One region of the Dietzia sp. DQ11-38-2 genome, then DNA from elsewhere that is predicted to be linked to it. Evidence: predicted binding sites of a transcription regulator. Region 1 holds the regulator's gene; each other region holds the start of a gene.

The links. Region 1 encodes LexA, which represses DNA repair genes until DNA is damaged. Its sites were predicted from a motif close to CGAACANNTGTTCG; they were not measured.
Region 2: the regulator LexA is predicted to act here: its motif matches at 4,952-4,965, upstream of G6026_RS15325 (HNH endonuclease signature motif containing protein).
Region 3: the regulator LexA is predicted to act here: its motif matches at 4,668-4,681, upstream of recA (recombinase RecA).

The regions. Positions count from the first base shown of each region.
Region 1 covers NZ_JAALDW010000002.1:892-7,255, reverse strand. The annotation lists gene G6026_RS00055 (hypothetical protein) at 1-492, opposite strand, end outside; gene nrdR (transcriptional regulator NrdR) at 573-1,031, opposite strand; gene G6026_RS00045 (hypothetical protein) at 1,146-1,508, opposite strand; gene lexA (transcriptional repressor LexA) at 1,737-2,405, shown strand; gene hflX (GTPase HflX) at 2,504-3,952, opposite strand; gene dapF (diaminopimelate epimerase) at 4,009-4,893, opposite strand; gene G6026_RS00025 (malate synthase G) at 5,012-6,364, shown strand, end outside.
Region 2 covers NZ_JAALDW010000491.1:3,083-9,446, reverse strand. The annotation lists gene G6026_RS15350 (sodium:alanine symporter family protein) at 12-1,448, opposite strand; gene G6026_RS15345 (chorismate mutase) at 1,495-1,773, shown strand; gene G6026_RS15340 (DUF5701 family protein) at 1,682-2,422, opposite strand; gene pgi (glucose-6-phosphate isomerase) at 2,528-4,174, shown strand; gene G6026_RS15330 (dihydrofolate reductase family protein) at 4,240-4,833, shown strand; gene G6026_RS15325 (HNH endonuclease signature motif containing protein) at 5,004-6,364, shown strand, end outside.
Region 3 covers NZ_JAALDW010000146.1:28-6,308, reverse strand. The annotation lists partial or broken gene G6026_RS05680 (DUF349 domain-containing protein) at 1-529, shown strand, start outside; gene G6026_RS05675 (hypothetical protein) at 607-1,179, opposite strand; gene miaB (tRNA (N6-isopentenyl adenosine(37)-C2)-methylthiotransferase MiaB) at 1,167-2,690, opposite strand; gene G6026_RS05665 (regulatory protein RecX) at 2,771-3,379, opposite strand; gene recA (recombinase RecA) at 3,379-4,485, opposite strand; gene G6026_RS05655 (DUF3046 domain-containing protein) at 4,708-4,902, opposite strand; gene G6026_RS05650 (PspA/IM30 family protein) at 4,973-5,800, opposite strand; gene G6026_RS05645 (helix-turn-helix transcriptional regulator) at 5,898-6,236, opposite strand.

The sequences.
Region 1 (6,364 bases):
ATCCTCCCTCGCCAGCACGTACCGTTGCATCGCGACGGGAACAAGGTGCACGCCGACACCGAGTACCACCACGATCACCGCGCTCCGCCAGGCGCCGGCGAACACGAGTGGGATGGCCACCGCAGCGTGGATCCCCGCGCCCACCCCGTGGGCGACCAGGCTCTGCGTGGCCCTGGCGCGAATCTCCACCAACCCAGTCCGACCATGGCACGAGTTGACGCGTCGCCCGAGAGCGCGATTCCATCCGACCCGATCCAGCGCACGGAGTACGGAGGGGATACCGAACAAGCGGGCGCGGTGGATCGTCCGCTGCGTCGTAGCGGTCACCCACCTCGGGATCATCGCTTCGGGCACGGGGCCCATAACGCCCAGGATCCCGAGGACACCGGCCGAGAACGCCCACGGGAATACCGGGTGGTGAGGCCCGATGACCAGCCAGGCGCTCACGACGAACGGCACCAACAGTGACGCGCTCGCAACCACCCGGAGCATGGTCTGAGAGTAGATCACTGCCGCGGAACGGGGCTCAGCGCGGCGGGCCCGCGCTCGTCGCTACGACGAAGAACCCACGCTCACCGGTGAGCGGCGTGGCGCTCTCTGAGTGCGATGATCTCGCGCTCGAAGTCTGCTGCGGAACTGAACTGCTTGTACACGGAGGCGAAGCGCAGATAGGCGACCTCGTCGAGATCCTGGAGAGGTCCCAGGATGGCCAGTCCGATCTCATGAGCGGGAACCTCGGACGCCCCGCCGGCCCTGACCGCATCCTCGACCTGCTGAGCGAGCCGCCGGAGCGCGTCCTCGTCGACCGACCTCCCCTGGCAGGCGCGGCGCACGCCGCGGACCACTTTGTCCCGACTGAAACGTTCCGTCACGCCGTTGCGTTTGAGGACGGTCAACAGCGGTGTCTCAAGGGTGGTGAACCGGTGTCCGCATTCGGGGCACTCGCGTCGACGCCGTATCGCCTGCCCCTCGTCGACCGACCGCGAATCGATCACCCGAGAGTCCTCGTGGTGACATATGGGGCAGTACATTCCAGCTTCGCCATTCGTCGACCTGGTCCGAACCGGTCCACCGGCCGGAGCCGACAGCGGTGCGAGGGCGACGGGCCGCCGTCCCGGGACCATTCTAGAAGGCGATGCCGTGGGTCACGCGTAGGCGGGCCCGCCCACGAGGGCCAACGCCAACAGCATCAGGATTCCGAAGACGATACCGCCGACCACCAGCGCCCAGGTCGGCACGTCGTCCACCACCGGTGCAGCCGGTCTCGCCTCCACCCCGCACGCCCTGACCTGACCCGTGGACGCCGTCCGCACGCTCACCCGGCGACCGGGTGCCACCGACCGCGTGGGCACCTTCCGGCCACGGTCGAGGGTGCGGGTGACGGACGGGACCTCGGCAGGGACGCGCGTCCCCTCCCTGGGTGAATCGAACCGGTCGTGCGCGGTCGCACACACCTCCGTCCACGGGATGGACGGACGCGATCGTTGCTGCATTTCCAGGACGGTCATGACCACTCCCCACTCGACACTCCGTGCGAACCGGATTCGCACACTCGTGTGACTCGTTGTGCACATCTGTTCGAACCCGAACGTGCCTAGAGTTGTATCACGCGGGTCCGACAGAGTCGACACCTGCGCGCAAATTCTTCGAACACCTGTGTGGCGCCCCCGCCCGGTCCGACGTAGGGTGTACACAGAAAGAGACGTCGAACACCCATTCGCTGAAGGGACCGCCGCATGCCCAAACCAGACTTCGAGGCCCTGACGACACGCCAGAAGAGCGTGCTGTTGCACATCCACGACACCGTCAAGGAGAGGGGTTATCCGCCGAGCATCCGGGAGATCGGTGATGCGGTCGGCCTACAGTCCACCTCCTCCGTGGCCCATCAGCTGCGGACCCTGGAGAAGAAGGGCTTCCTGACCCGCGACCCCCACAAGCCGCGGGCGGTCGACGTCCACGGCGTCCCCGGTCAGCGATCGCGGGGGCGACGTGCACCCGCGCAGGAGGACGTACGGCCCGGCGGAGCCGTCGAACCGGTCTACGTCCCGGTCCTGGGGCGGATCGCGGCCGGCGGTCCGATCCTCGCCGAGCAGGCTGTGGAGGAGGTATTCCCCCTGCCCTCCGACCTGGTGGGATCAGGAGACCTGTTCATGCTCAGGGTTGTCGGCGAATCGATGATCGACGCCGCGATCTGTGACGGCGACTATGTGGTGGTCCGTCGGCAGAATGTCGCCGACAACGGCGAGATCGTGGCGGCGATGATCGACGGCGAGGCCACGGTCAAGACGTTCCGCAGGGATTCGACCGGGGTCTGGCTCCTGCCCCACAACCCCTCGTTCCGTCCCATCCCCGGAGAGCACGCGACGATCCTCGGGAAGGTCGTGACCGTCTTCCGCAAGCTCTGAGCCTGTGCCGATGGTGCGTCGCCTGACCTCACCCGGCCGAGGCGGGAACCACGATCGCGACGTGGGTCAGGGCAGATCGGACCCTCACGGCGCTCTGGTCAGGCGACCCCGTCACGCCGGTCGGGGACGCGATACTCGTCGAGTTCTCCCGCCACTGAGGCGGGGAGTCGAACCTCTATCCGGGTTCCGTCCTTCGTGTGATCCTCGGCGACCACAGCGCCCTCCGCGTGGACACGGGAGACCACGTCTCCCCTCGTGAAGGGGATCTCGAGCGTGACCCGCGTGTCCCCCGAGGCGACCACCCCCATGATCCTCTCGAGGAGTTCGTCGACACCCTGACCCGTCGCCGCCGACACGAACACCGCGTCCGGTAGCGCGTGGTGCAGCTCCGTCAGCACGACGTGGTCGGCCACATCGATCTTGTTGATCACCACGAGTTCGCGGGGCCTCTCGGCGTGCTGCTCCTCCACGACGTCGTTGATGACTGTCCGGACGGCGTCGATCTGGCGCAACGGGAACGTGTCAGATCCGTCCACCACGTGCAGGAGGAGCTCGGAATCGACGACCTCTTCCAACGTCGACCGGAACGCCTCGACGAGCTGCGTCGGGAGGTGCCGGACGAATCCGACGGTGTCGGTGAAGACCACCACTCGCCCATCGGGGAGCTCGGCGCGCCGGGTCGTCGGGTCCAGGGTCGCGAACAGTGCGTTCTGGACCAGCACTCCCGCGCCCGTCAGTCGGTTGAGCAGACTCGACTTGCCGGCGTTGGTGTACCCGGCGATGGCGATCGACGGCACCGGGGTCGCGCGCCGTCGATGACGCTTGGTGTCGCGCGCCTGCTTCATGCCCTTGATCTCCCGGCGGAGTCTGGCGGTGCGCTCCCTGATCCGACGGCGGTCGGTCTCGATCTTCGTCTCACCGGGGCCACGGAGCCCGACGCCACCGTTGCTCCCCGCCCTGCCGCCGGCCTGCCGGGAGAGCGCCTCGCCCCAGCCGCGCAGCCGCGGGAGCATGTACTCCATCTGCGCAAGCGAGACCTGGGCCTTGCCCTCACGACTGGTGGCGTGCTGGGCGAAGATGTCGAGGATCAGGGCGGTGCGGTCGATCACCTTGACGTTGACCACCTTCTCGAGGGCGATGAGCTGGCCGGGTGTCAGTTCACCGTCGCAGATCACCGTGTCCGCGCCCGTCGCGGCGATGACGTCCTTGAGGGTCCTGGCCTTACCGGAACCGATGTAGGTGGCGGGGTCCGGCTTGTCGCGCCGCTGGATCAACGCATCGCAGACCTCCGAGCCCGCGGTCTCGGCGAGCTGGGCCAGCTCGGCCATGGCGGCCTCCGCCTGCGCTGACGTGCCCTCGGTCCAGACCCCGACCAGGACGACACGCTCCAGACGGAGCTTGCGGTACTCCGCGTCGTTGACATCCTGGAGCTCGGTCGACAGGCCGACGACTCGGCGCAGCGACGAGCGCTCCTCGAGCTGGAAGTCTCCGACCGAAGGGTCATGGTCTCGTGTGGCCCGGTCAGGGGCGGCGTCATCGATAGTCATCCACCAGCATCATCTCACAGATGCGTCCACGACGCCTCCGCGAACGGAGCCGGGCGTCACCCTGTGTACCACCCGTGCGCGACGAGCTCGGACGGTCCGGTGAGGGTCGAACCGGAACCGGTCAGGGTCACCCCGACCTCGCCCCCGGGGACGGAGACCAGGACCTCGCCCGTGGCCTCTCCGGCGTCGGCCAGAGCCGCGACGGCGGTGGCGACGATGCCGGTGCCGCAGGACAACGTCTCCCCCGATCCCCGCTCATGGACGCGCATCGACACCCGTCCGTCCACCAGCGGGGTGGCGAACTCCACGTTGACCCCCTCGCCGAAGAACGCGGTGTCGTAGACCGGCGCCTCGTGCACCGGTAGGTCGCGTAACCCCGCGGCCCCCAGACCCGGGACCACGCACGCGAGGTGGGGGTTGCCCATGTCCACGGCGAGGCCCGCGTACACGCGTCCGGCGAGTTCCGCCGAGGACACCCCGAGGAGCACGGGTTCACCCATGTCCACACGGACCATGGCGTGGGTGTCGTCGTGGTGGAGGATGTCGGCGGGACGGGGACCGGACCGGGTGCCGACGGCGATCCGGCCGACCCCGGCACGGCCGGTCGCGACGAGGGCGTGGGCGAACACCCTCACGCCGTTGCCGCACATCTCCGCGATCGAACCGTCCGCGTTCCGGTAGTCCATGAACCAGTCCACGGCATCGACGCCGTCCGGCAGAGCGGGGAGGACGCCCCGGTCGACCAGGGCACCGGCCGTGGCGATCCGGAGTACCCCGTCCGCGCCGAGTCCGCCCCGCCTGTCGCACAACGCCCTCACCAGGTCCTCGTCGAGCCCCAGTTCCGCCCGGTCGTCGGGCAGGATCACGAAGTCGTTGAGAGTTCCGTGACCCTTGATGAAGGACAGTCCCTCGGACGGTGCGGTCACAGGCGTGGAGGTCATGGCATCCGAGTCTAGCGACCCCGGCACCCCGTTCCACCCTGCGGAAAAGTCGGATGATCACAGGGCTCGTGAGCACTAGAGTCGTCTGCAGAACGGTCCCTATGTGAGGAGAGCATCGATGTCCGAACGCATCACTGTCGGCGGTATTCAGGTCGACGAGGTCCTCTACGACTTCGTCAACACCGAGGCGATCCCCGGCACCGGGGTCGATCCCGACGCGTTCTGGGCGGGTGCCTCCGAGATCTTCACGGATCTGGCCCCCCGCAACCGTGAACTGCTCGAGACCCGCGACGCGTTGCAGTCCAAGATCGACGCCTGGCATCACGAGAACCCGGCCCCGATCGACCAGCGCGCGTACACGCAGTTCCTGCGGGACATCGGCTACCTGGTGCCCGAGCCGGATTCCGTCTCCGTCACCACGGAGAACGTCGACGCGGAGATCGCGACCGTCGCCGGACCCCAGCTCGTCGTCCCGGTCATGAACGCCCGCTTCGCGATCAACGCCGGCAACGCCCGGTGGGGATCGCTCTACGACGCGCTCTACGGCACCGACGCGATTCCGGAGTCGGACGGGGCGGAACAGGGCACGGGGTACAACAAGGTCCGCGGCGACAAGGTGATCGCCTGGGCCCGCGAGTTCCTGGACGACGCCGTTCCGCTGGCGTCGGGCAGCCATGTGGGCTCCACCGGATACGCCGTCGTCGACGGCAGTCTCCAGGTGACCGTCGCCGACGGATCGACCACCGGCCTGAAGGCCCCGGAGAAGTTCGTGGGGTACCTCGGTCAGGCCGCCTCCCCGTCGTCCGTCCTGCTCTGCAACAACGGGCTGCACATCGAGATCCAGATCGACCCGGACTCCCCGATCGGTTCCACGGACTCCGCGGGCGTCAAGGACGTCGTCCTGGAGTCCGCCGTCTCCACCATCATGGACTTCGAGGACTCCGTCGCCGCCGTCGACGCCCGGGACAAGACCCTGGGATACCGCAACTGGCTGGGCCTCATGAAGGGTGATCTGTCCGAGGAGATCACCAAGGGCGACAAGACCTTCACCCGTGTCCTGAACGACGACCGGGTCTTCACCGCTCCCGACGGCGCGGGCGAGGTCAGGCTCCACGGCCGCTCCATGCTCTTCGTGCGCAACGTCGGTCACCTGATGACCAACCCGGCGGTTCTCGACGCCGACGGCAATGAGCTGCCGGAGGGGATACTCGACGCTCTCATCACCTCCCTGGCGGGGATGCACGGGATCGCCGAGGGCAACGAGCGCGGGAACAGCCGGCACGGGTCGATCTACATCGTCAAGCCCAAGCAACACGGACCCGACGAGGTCGCGTTCACCACCGAGCTGTTCAGCCGGGTCGAGCAACTCCTCGGCCTGCCGGCGAACACCCTCAAGGTGGGGATCATGGACGAGGAGCGCCGCACCTCGGTCAATCTCGCGGCCTGCATCGCCGAGGCCACGGAGCGCGTC
Region 2 (6,364 bases), on a different contig from region 1:
ACAGCCCGATCTCAGCGCGGGCGGTCCCCCATGAACTCCTCGACCTGCGCTGCCGTCGCCGTCAGAGTCGGATCGTTGTCCAGGTAGTGCTTCGTCTCGCGGACGATGAGACCGGAGAGGACCAGGAGTCCGATGAGGTTCGGGATGGCCATCAGGCCGTTCATCACGTCGGCGAAGTTCCACACAACCTCGAGCTCGACGACCGCACCCACGAACACCACGCACGTGAAGACCATCCGGTAGGGAATGACCCCCCCGGCGCCCACGAGTCGCTCGACACACCGCTCGCCGTAGTACGACCAGCCGAGGATCGTCGAGAAGGCGAAGAACGCGATCGCCACCGCCACGAGCTTGTCGCCGTACGGCATCGCCTCGGCGAACGCGTCGGCGGTCATGGTGCCGGCCGTGTCACTCCCCCGCTCCCACACCCCGGAGGTGACGATCACCAGGCCGGTGAAGGTGACGACGATGATGGTGTCGATGAAGGTCTGGGTCATGGACACCAGGCCCTGACGGGTCGGGTGGGTGGTCTTGGCCGCGGCGGCCGCGATGGCCGCGGAGCCCATACCGGACTCGTTGGAGAAGATGCCCCGCGCCACGCCCATCTGGATGGCGTACATGATCGCGGCACCGGCGAAGCCACCCACCGCGGACGTGCCGGTGAAGGCCTCGGTGAAGATCTGCCCGAACGCCCCGGGGATCGCGTCGGCGTTGAGCACAAGGACGACCATCCCGCCGAGCAGGTACAGCACGATCATCAGGGGGACGAACCCTGCCGTGACCCGGCCGATGGACTTGATGCCGCCGAGAAGGACCGCACCGGTGAGGACGAACAGGATCACGCCGGAGGCCACGACGGGGATGCCGAAGGAGTTGTCGAGCTGGGCCGCCACCGCGTTGCCCTGCGTCATGTTTCCGATGCCGAAGCTCGCCAGGACCGCGAACACCGCGAAGACGAGAGACAGGACGAGTCCCACCCGGGCGCCGGTCCGGCCGAACAGATCGGCGAATCCCCGGTGGAGGTAGTACTGCGGACCACCGGACTGCTCGCCACGGGCGTCGGTCACGCGGTACCGCACCCCCAGGAAGGCCTCCGAATACTTGGAGGCCATTCCCACGAGGGCGGTGACCCACATCCAGAAGAGCGCGCCGGGCCCGCCCAGGGAGATCGCCGTCGCGACACCGACGATGTTGCCCACGCCGACCGTCGCGGCGAGCGCGGTGGTCAACGCCTGGTACTGGCTGATGTCACCCGCGCCGCCGTCGTCCCGGCGCCGGAGCAGCCCCAGGTTGAGCGCGGGGCCCAGTTTGCGGAACTGGATCGCGCGCAGCCTGATCGTGAGGAACAGGCCGGTGCCGAGCAGCAGCGGGATGAGGACGAATGGTCCCCAGATCACGGATCCGATGTCCGCGAGAAGCGTGTTCAAGTTGTCCACGGGCGGCAACATTAGACTGTCCTGAGGGTCCAGCGGAAGAGAGTGGGATGATTACGACATGAACCCTGACCCCGCCGGCACGGACGATCCGTTGTCCGAGGCCCAGATCCAGGAGCTCCGTCTGGAGATCGACCGGTTGGACGCAGAGATCCTGGACGCGATAGTCCGCCGCAGCGAGATATCCAAGCGCATCGGCCGCACGCGGATGAAGTCCGGCGGCACCAAGCTGGTCCACACCCGCGAACTCAAGGTCTACGAGCGCTTCTCTTCCCTCGGCCAGGAGGGGCAGACCCTCGCGGGGATGCTCCTGCGCCTGGGTCGCGGGCGACTGGGCTGAGACCCGGACCGACGCGTCCGGCGGTGGAGGCGAACCCCAACCACGTGTGGTGGTTGTTCGCCCAGCACCAGCCCACCTTCGGGGCCCCCTTGCTCTCCCGACCGTCGCGGCCCGTCCCCCCGCTGATCCACAGTGCCGGGGTCCGGGCGTCCAGCGCTCCGTCGGCCTTGCGCTTCCGCGACCCGATGCACATGAAGCACCTGCCGGGTTCGAGCATCTCCGGCTGTTGGAGCAGCCAGCTCACCCCCTCGGAGATGGTCAGCGGAGTGCGCCCCCGCCGGGCGAACTCGGCGTGCGCGTCGGTCGGGGTCCAGCCCAGCATGTCGTCGTCACGTGTCACGTCATCGACCAGGTAGAGCGGGGCGTCCGGCACCCGGACGTCGTCGGTCGGTGTGAACTCGGCCAGGTCGGACATGTCGACCACGACGAAACCGGCCCTACCCTCACGTCGCAGCAGGCTCACGAGTTGAGCGGTGGGAACTAACGAGGGGTGGACCGCCAGCACCGGCCTTCCCACGGCCACGTCGGCGGGGAGTGACGCGGCGTGCTCCCGCAGCCGCCCGGCGGTGATCCCGGCGAGCCCGGGCACGCCCAGCTCGACCAGTCGTTCCACCTGGGGCGAGACGGAGGAGTCGGACGGAGGAGTCATGGGGGTCACGTGTGTGGAACGGACAACGCGGCCCCCGTATTCCCGACTAGCCTCGCATACGGACGGCGGGCGACCCCCGGGCGGCGAGACTGGGCAGGAGCGGTTATGACGGACATCAGCACGACCCCGCAGTGGTCGGACATCGAGGGCCTCGTTCCGATGATCGGTGGCGTGACCCTCCGCGAGTTGTTCGCCGCCGACCCGGAGCGGGGTCGCCGCATGACGGTCACCGCGGGCGACCTACACATCGATCTGTCCAAGCACCTGGTCACCGACGAGGTCATGAGCGCGCTGACCGAGCTGGCCCACGCCGCCCGTCTGCCGGCGCAGCGGGCCGCGATGTTCCGGGGTGACCGGATCAACACGACCGAGGACCGATCCGTCCTCCACACCGCGCTCCGTCTCCCCGCCGACGCCGAGCTCGTCGTCGACGGACGGGACGTGGTGGCCGACGTCCACGGGGTCCTCACCCGGATGGCCGATTTCGCCGAGCGGGTCCGCTCCGGCGAATGGACGGGGCACACGGGGGCGCGGATCGACACCGTGGTCAACATCGGCATCGGGGGCTCGGACCTCGGTCCCGTGATGGTCGACAGGGCCCTGCGCCACCTGCAGACCGCGGGCGTCCGCGCACGCTATGTCTCCAACGTGGACCCTGCGGACCTCTCGGACGTGCTCTCCGAGGTCGACCCCGCCACCACTCTCGTGGTCGTGGCCTCCAAGACCTTCACCACGCAGGAGACCATGGCCAACGCCCATGCCGCGCGCCGGCACTTCGTCGAGGCGCTCGGGTCACAGGACGCGATCGCGTCCCACTTCGTGGCGGTGTCGACCGCCACCGAGAAGGTGGCCGACTTCGGGATCGCGGCGGAGAACATGTTCGAGTTCTGGGACTGGGTCGGGGGCCGGTACTCGGTGTCGTCGGCGATCGGCCTGTCGGTGATGATCACGGTGGGACCGGCGGCATTCGTGGAGCTGCTCGAGGGCTTCCACACCATGGACCTGCACTTCGCGACCGAGGCACCCGAGCACAACGCGCCGGTCCTCATGGCCCTGCTCGGCATCTGGTACACCTGCTTCCTCGGAGCCCAGTCCAAGGCCGTGATCCCCTACGCCCAAGGGCTTCTCCGCTTCCCCGCCTACCTGCAGCAGCTCACCATGGAGTCCCTCGGCAAGTCGGTCCGGCTCGACGGCTCCGACGTCTCCTACCCCACCGGTGAGGTCTACTGGGGCGAGCCCGGCACCAACGGCCAGCACGCCTTCTTCCAGCTCCTGCATCAGGGCACCCAGCTCGTCCCGGTGGACTTCATCGGTATCGCCCGCCCGGTGACGGACCTGCCCGCCGCGGACGGCGCCGGCTCGATGCACGACATGCTCGTTGCCAACCTCTTCGCCCAGTCCCGCGTGCTGGCGTTCGGCAAGACCGAGGAGGAGGTGCTCGCGGAGGGGGTCGACCCCGAGCTCGCGCCCCACAAGGTCATGCCCGGCAACCGGCCGTCCACCACGATCCTCGCCCCGTCGCTCTCACCCGGGGTCCTCGGCCAGCTCATCGCGCTGTACGAACACGTGGTGTTCACCCAGGCCGCCGTGCTGGGCATCAACGCCTTCGACCAGTGGGGGGTCGAGCTGGGTAAGGCGCAGGCCGGCGAGCTCCTGCGGGCTCTGACCGCCGAGAGGCACCCGGGAGACGGTTTCGATTCCTCGACGGATTCTCTCGTGGAGATCTACCGCGAGGCCCGCGGTCGCCGCTGAGTCGGCCCTCCTCGCCCACGAAGGGCTCGTAACCGGGTGTCGTACCCCGGTGCGATCATTCCCGCATGAGCACCGTCTACTGCACCGCCACCAGCCTCGACGGGTACATCGCCGACGACGAGGAGAGCCTCTCCTGGCTGTTCGCGACCTCCGGCGGGGCAGATCCCACAGGTGGCACACCGACCGAGCCCGACCCCGCGCTCCCCGCCCTCCACTTCGACCGCTTCTATTCCGGCGTCGGTTCACTCGTCTGCGGGGTCAACACGTTCGAGTGGGTGCGCCGCGACCTCACGAAGGACGGCCGACCGTTCGTCTGGCCCTACTCCGTGCCGAGCTGGGTCGTCACCCACCGCGATCTCGATCCCGTCGACGGAGTCGAGTTCGTCGCCGGTGACGTCGGCGATCTGCACCCCCTCCTGGTCGATGCCGCCGGCGGCGGGGATGTCTGGGTGGTCGGTGGTGGCGACCTCGCGGGCCAGTTCGCCGACCGGGGGTTGCTCGACCGGGTCTGGATCCACCAGTGTCCGGTCGTCCTCGGTTCCGGGCGTCCCCTGCTGCCCCGCCGGCTCCGTCTTCGCCGTCGGCAGCTCGAGGCGCAGGGCCAGTTCACAGCGATGCTGTTCGACGTGGTGGGCCCCGAGGCGCGCCCCACCCGCTGACCGGGCCGCCTACCGGGCCGTAGCGCTGACCTGCGTGCACGCCTGCGTTCTCGCCTGCCCGAGTCTCGGCGATGACCAGTCCACACCCCTTGAACATTCGAACCTGTGTGCGTAGTATCGAACGTACATTCGATAGGCGTCGGACACTCGATGGTGACGGGGGGTGCGGTATGGACGGCGACGAGAACCCGTTCACGGGCAGCGCTTCCCTCGGCTCCTCCGGAGTCGATCCGCTGACCAGGTTGACCACCTCGGTTCGTGCCGGCTGGGAGGCGGAGAACCGGGCCGCTGCCCGGCGATTGTCGGCCTGCTACGACCTGCTGCTGGAGTGCCTGCGCCGCGACCACTCGGGCGCCGGCCCGGAGTCCCCGCCCGGCCACGCGGTGGTCGACCCGTTCGATGTGGCCACCGGGTACGTGGTGGCAGCGATGGCCGTCTCCACCCTGCGGGCCGAATCGATGGTCTCCTTCGCCGCGGACCTGCACCAGCGCTACCCCGCCGTCCTCGCAGCCCTGGCCTCAGGGCGCCTGGACCAGCGCGCCGCCGAACTGCTGGCCCGCCAGATGGCCACCGTCGATCCCTCGGTCCTCCCGCAGGTTCAACAGGATGTCGTCGACGACTACCTGGCCGCGATCGAGGCCGGCGAACGCCTCGGGGCGCGAGCGATTCGCGATGCGGTGGACGCGGTCATCGCCCGACACGACGCCGACGGCATCCGCAGGCGCAAGGAGGACGCCAGCCGTGCCCGCGGAGTGCGCATCAACAAGGGCGCCGACGGCATGTCCACCGTGTCGGCCATCCTTGCCACCGAAGAGGCGGCGGTCCTCGCCGAGGCGATCGACCAGCGCGCTGCCGAACACGCCGCCGCCGAAGCCGCCGCCGCCACCACCGAGGGGACCGGCCAGCCGGACCCGGACTACTACTACTCCAAGGCCGAACGCCGCGCGGACGCGCTGCTGTCACTCGTGTGTGGCGACAGCCCGCAGCCCGGCAGTTCGGACCATCCCGTGTCGCCGCTGCGACCCAAGGTCACCGTGATCGCTCCCGGCAACACCGGCGCGGACAACCCCGGTGCCGACGGCGACGGGGTGCGGGTGGAGTTCACCCGGACGGGCGAGGCCGCGCTTCAGGCTCTGCTGGACATGCTGAACATCAGCGACGGTGCCAGCGTCGAGAAGGTCGACCCCCGCATCGGTGCCGCCGACGACGCCGGCCGCGGCCTCAAGTACCGGCCCGGAGCCGAGTTGGCACGCCGCATCAGGCTGCGCGACGGAACCTGCCGCCACCCCGGGTGTGCGGTTCCAGCCGATGATTGTGACATCGATCATGTCCGACCGTTCGACCACGCCGACCCTGCCCGGGGCGGGCCGACCGAAGAGCACAACCTCATGTGTCTGTGTCGGCGTCACCACCGGTTCAAGACCTTTTCCGACTGGATCTACAACCTGGAGCCCGAGGGAGGTCTCACCGTCGTCACCCCCGATGGGGCGACCATGACGACCCGACCCTCCGGGCCGCTCGGGGCCTACCG
Region 3 (6,281 bases), on a different contig from region 1:
GGACGAGTGGAAGGCCGCGGGCCGCGCACCCCGCGAGGCCGATGACGCGCTGTGGAAGCGGTTCAAGGCGGCCCAGGACACGTTCTTCGACGCCCGCCATGCCGCGGCCGCCGAGAGGGACGCCGAGTTCGCCGGCAACGCGGATGCGAAAGAGGCGCTGCTCGCCGACTACGCGGGCCGGATCGATCCCCAGAAGGACCTCACCGCCGCGCGCACGGCCCTGCGGGAACTCCAGACCCGCTGGGAGGAGATCGGCAAGGTCCCGCGGGAGCGGATGGGAGAGCTCGAGGGAAGGATCCGGGCGCTGGAGAGGTCCGTGTCCGATGCGGCGGACGCGGAGTGGCGACGGACCGACCCCGAGGCCAAGGCCCGCGCCGCCCAGTTCTGGGTGCGCGTGGACGATTTCGAAGAGCAGGCGGCGAAGGCCGAAGCCGCGGGCAGGTCGAAGGATGCGGAGAAGGCCCGCGCGCAGGCCACGCAGTGGAGGGAGTGGGCAGAGGCCGCCGAGAACGCTGTCGACACCCGCTGAGCACGACGATCGTCAGTTGAGCCCCGCCTCTGAGGCGGGAGACGTGAGCAGGACCCCCTGAACGGTGGGGCTCCGGTTCACTCGCGGTGGCGCAGCGAGTCCTCGAGCTCTCGTTGCTCCGGCGTCCGCGCCCACAGCACGCCCGCCAGTGTCATCACCAGCAGCAGCACCAGGATGACGCTGACGTACATCCCGATCCCGGGGGCCCCGAAGTCCCGGAAATCCGGGTCGGGTCCTCGCCCGGACTGGCGCAGCCAGATCGCGAGCATCCCGTAGACGGCGGCGACACAACTCGCGCCCCACGCGATCCCCGCCGCCCACCACTTCTGGGTGATGATCATGACCGCGCCGAACAGGATGGCACCGGCCGAATAGATGAGGACGAACACGTGGGACGGCAGCGACGTCTCCTGGGCCCGGGCCGCTTCGGTGAAGAACAACACATCAAGACCGCGCACCCCGTCACTGTGGGGCAACACCAGTGCGGCCGCGAGCAGCACGATCAGGAGAGCCGACGCCAGATAGGCCTTGCCGATCACGAGAGTGTGGCCCAGGACCCGATCTTTCTGACGGAGCTCCGAGTTGACGGTGCCGGACTCCAGAATCCCTTCGATCGGGTCGGGGCGGTCAGCGGTGTTCACGTGGGGCATCCCTTCGGGGTGGTGTCGGGGGTGTCGGCGGCCCTCCGCAGGGTGGGCAGTCCGAGCCCCACCCCGATCGGTGGCGTCTCCGGCTTCTCACCGGCTTCGTGCCTGTCGCCCGCCCTGGTCGTCCGCAGGGTCAGCACTCCGTCATCGGCGAGCAGGTGGTGTGGTGCCGCCGAGGTGACTCGGGTGGTGACCACGTCGCCGGGACGGATCCGCCCGGCGTGCTCCCCCACCGGGGCGAAGTGCACCAGGCGGCCGTCGCGGGCCCGGCCGGTCATCCGAGCGGTCGCGGCGTCCTTTCGCCCCTGGTCCGCCGTGACGAGCAGCTCGACCTCACGACCGACCTGCTTCTCGTTCTCCTCGAGGGTGATCCGCTCCTGGAGCCGGATCAGTCTGTCGTAGCGCTCCTGCACCACGGACTTGGGGATCTGCTCGTCCATCGTCGCCGCCGGCGTCCCCGGTCGCGGTGAGTACTGGAACGTGAAAGCGCTGGTGAAGCGTGCTTTCTCGACGACGTCGAGAGTGGCCTGGAAGTCCTCTTCGGTCTCGCCGGGAAAACCGACGATGATGTCCGTGGTGATGGCCGCGTGCGGCATCGCGGCACGCACCCTGTCCAGGATGCCGAGGAAGCGCTCCGACCTGTACGACCGCCGCATCGCCCGGAGCACACGATCCGAGCCCGATTGCAGGGGCATGTGCAGCTGTGGGCACACGGCGGGGGTGTCGGCCATCGCCTCGATGACGTCGTCGGTGAACTCCGCCGGATGGGGCGAGGTGAACCGGATCCGTTCGATTCCCTCGACCCGACCGGCAGCGCGCAGCAACTTCGCGAAGGCTCCCCTGTCGGACGGCTCGGCAGGGTCGTGGAACGAGCGCCCGTAAGCGTTGACGTTCTGACCCAGCAGGGTGACCTCGAGGACACCCTCGTCCGCCAGCGCCCGCATCTCTGCGAGTACCTCTCCGGGACGCCGGTCCACCTCCTTGCCGCGGAGGGACGGGACGATGCAGAAGGTGCAGGTGTTGTTGCAGCCGACCGACACGGAGACCCAGCCGGCGTAGGCGGACTCGCGAGTCGCGGGGAGGGTTGACGGGAAGTGCTGGAGCGAGTCGGCTATCTCCACCTCGGCTCGTTCGTTGTGGCGCGAACGCTGGAGCAGGGTGGGGAGGTGACCGAGGTTGTGGGTGCCGAAGACGACGTCGACCCACGGTGCCCGCGAGACCACCACGTCCTTGTCCTTCTGCGCGAGGCAGCCCCCGACTGCGATCTGCATCCGCGGGTTGGCGTCCTTCCACGGTCGCAGATGGCCGAGCGTGCCGTAGAGGCGGTTATCGGCGTTCTCACGGACGGCGCAGGTGTTGAACACGACGAGGTCCGGCAGTGCGCCCCGTACGGGATCCGCCTCGCCCTCGAACGGGACGTATCCCGCTTCGTCGAGTACACCCGAGAGCCGCTCCGAGTCGTGGACGTTCATCTGGCATCCGAAGGTCCGCACCTGATAGGTGCGCCCCTCCACACGCTCGACACGCTCGACACCGGCGTCTCCGGCGGTCGTCTGCTGGTCGGTCACGAGAGTATCCACGCAGGCCAGGGTACTCAGGGCGACACCTGGGCCGCCAATTCGGCATCGACCACCGTCATCGCCAACCCCGTCGGATAACCCCGACGTCCGAGGAACGCCACCAACCTGCGCCGCTCCCCCTGGAGGTCGGCGGCGCGACGGGACCCGGTCGGCCGGCGCGCGAGCCGCGCCCGCACCAGCTCGGCGGCGTGGTCATGCTCGTCGCACTCGTCGATGTGGGAGACCGCCCTGGCGATGTGGGCCTCGGCGACACCCTTCTCGCGGAGCTCCCGCTCGAGGGCGCCACGCGACCGTCCGCGTCGGCGTCGGCGGCCTCTGACCCATTCCGATGCGAATTCGGCGTCGTCCACCAGGCCCCAGACCCGGACCCTGGCCAGCGCTGCGTCCACGGCGGCCGGCGCGTGGTCCTTACCCAGAAGCCTCTCGCGGAGTTCGTGTTCGCTACGGGGACGGTGGCGCAGGAGTCGGAGGGCCGCAGTCGCGGCGTCGTGGGCCTCGGGCGCCAACGGTGGCAGATCCGAGCTCCCTGACGACCTGGCCTCCACCGCGGCGATCGCCGCGCGTAGCTGCTCCGATGTGATCCGCCGCACCCGCTCGTCGGAATCAGGCTCCCGGACACTCATCAGAACTCGACAGGCACCACGTCGATGGGTGCGTCCTCATCTGCCTCCGCCTCGATCTCCGCGAGCTCCGCACCGGCCCCGATGTTGAGCTTGTCGAGAATCTTCCGCTCGATCTCATCGCGAACCGAGGGGTTCTCCTTCAGATACCGGCGGGCATTCTCTTTGCCCTGCCCCAGTTGGTCGGCACCGTAGGTGAACCAGGAACCCGACTTCTTGACGAACCCGTTCTCCACGCCCATGTCGATCAGCGATCCCTCGCGGCTGATGCCTTCCCCGTAGAGGATGTCGAACTCCGCGATCTTGAACGGCGGGGCGATCTTGTTCTTGACCACCTTGACCTTGGTGCGGTTACCCACCGCATCCGCGCCGTCCTTCAGGGTCTCGATCCTGCGCACGTCCAGGCGGACCGAGGCGTAGAACTTGAGCGCCTTACCGCCGGTGGTGGTCTCGGGCGAGCCGAACATCACCCCGATCTTCTCGCGCAGCTGGTTGATGAAGATGGCGGTGGTGTTGGTGTTGTGCAGCGCACCGGTCATCTTCCGGAGCGCCTGGCTCATCAGGCGGGCCTGGAGTCCCACGTGGCTGTCGCCCATCTCGCCCTCGATCTCCGCCCGCGGCACCAACGCCGCGACGGAGTCGACGACCAGGATGTCGATGGATCCGGACCTGACCAGCATGTCCGCGATCTCGAGCGCCTGTTCGCCGGTGTCCGGCTGGGAGACGATGAGGTTGTCCGTGTCCACACCGAGCTTGCGGGCGTACTCGGGATCCAGTGCGTGCTCCGCGTCGATGAACGCGGCGATACCACCGGCGGCCTGCGCATTGGCCACGGCGTGCAGTGCGACGGTGGTCTTACCCGACGACTCCGGACCGTAGACCTCCACGACGCGCCCGCGGGGGAACCCGCCGACTCCGAGTGCGACGTCGAGCGACAGGGCGCCGGTGGGGATCACCTGGACCGGCGGGCGGGTGTCGTCCCCGAGCCTCATGACCGACCCCTTGCCGTAGGCCTTGTCGATCTGGGCGAGCGCCAGCTCCAGTGCCTGCTCCCGATTCGGGGCGACGCCGGTCCGGGTTCCCGACTTGGCGGTGTTCTTGGGGGCCATGATGTTCTCCGTTCGTGCTCGACCACCGGTGTCGTGCCGGATGGTCTGTGTGGTCTGCTCTCTCGCGGACGCTACGGGTCGGGTACGACACGAACGACTCGCGCGAGCCCGGCACCCCTTCACTGTGGAGGGACGGCGCCCTGTGGACGGGCACTCCCGTCATCACGTGCCCCGACTATAGGCGAACGCGTGTTCGAGGGGCAACGACACGCCGCCCGGGTGTCAACGTAACGAGTCGGGAACCTCGAACTCGGCGCACAGGGCCAACCAGACCTGCTTGACCGGGGCGCCGGCGTCGATGGCCTCCTCCGCCGTGCGTCCGTCGAACGCCCCGAGGTGATGGGAACGTACGAGATGATCGGCTCGCAGGTCCCCGAAGGCCTCGACGGTCCGGGCCCTGAACTCCGTCAGAGTCACGTGCCCACCCTTTCACGACGGACGAGGACGGGCCGCCGGCGTCCTCACCGGCGGCCCGTCCTCGCACGATTCACTGCTGTTCGGTCTGCGCCTGCTGCTCCGGCGACGTCGCGGCCTGGGGCTGCCCCTGAGGGAGCTGGGACGCCGAACCGGTGCCCTGCCCGAGTTGGCCACCCTCCGCCTTCATCGACGCGCGGATCTGCTCGAGACGGCTGTGCCCGGCCATCTGCGTGGACGCCTGCTCGACCTCGAGCATCCGGCCCTGAACGGAGTTCTGGGCGAGCTCGGCCGAACCGAGGGCGTTGGCGTACCGCCGCTCGATCTTGTCCCGCACCTGGTCGAGATTCGGGGTGTTTCCTCCGGAGGAGACCTCGGACATCGACTGCAGCGACGCGCTGACCTGCTCCTGCATCTTGGCCTGCTCCAGCTGGCTGAGCAGCTTGGTCCGCTCGGCCACCTTCTGCTGGAGGACCATCGCGTTCTGCTCCACGGCCTTCTTGGCCTGGGCCGCGGCCTGGAGCGACTGGTCGTGCAGACCCTTGAGGTCCTCGACGTTCTGCTCGGCGGTGACGAGCTGGGCGGCGAACGCCTCCGCGGCGTTCTCGTACTCGGTCGCCTTCTGGGCGTCACCGTTCTGGCGGGCCTGCTCGGACATCTGGAGCGCCTGCCGCGTCGAACCCTGCAGCTTCTCGATGTCGGCCAGCTGCCGGTTGAGCTTCATCTCCAGCTGCCGCTGGTTGCCGATCACGGCGGCCGCCTGCTGGGACAGCTGCTGGTGCTGGCGCTGTGCGTCCGAGATCGCCTGCTGGATCTGGACCTTGGGGTCAGCATTCTCGTCGATCTTCGAATCGAACAACGCCATGAGGTAGCGCCATGCCTTGGTGAACGGATTGGCCATCGCTGCGTAGTGTCCTTCTGCCGATTCGGACGACGGGTCGTTACCACGGTACCGAACTACGCCGGGGAGCGACCACCGGGCGTTGCCGGGGCGGGATTCAGGCCGCGAGGACCGGTTCCCGCGGTGACACGGTCCCCGGGGCCGGGACGGTGCCCGGGGGCGAGACCTGGACGGCGGCCCTGATCAGGATCTCCCCGAGGGACACGTCGAGAGCGCCCGAGATCGACGCGAGGAGCTCACTCGAGGCCTCCTTGCGTCCGCGCTCGATCTCGGAGAGGTACCCGGGACTCACCCGGGCCGCGTCCGCGACGTCCCTCAGGGTCCGTCCCGTCTCGCCCCTCAGTCCGCGGAGCACCGTCCCGAGGGTCTCCCGGAGCAACGGGGGGCCGCTCCGGTGGTCCGGGTGGGGCAGCGTGGTCATCTGGATGTTCGGCATCACGGGGTACAACGCCTCATGCGCCCGATTCGTTCCCGCGGTAGC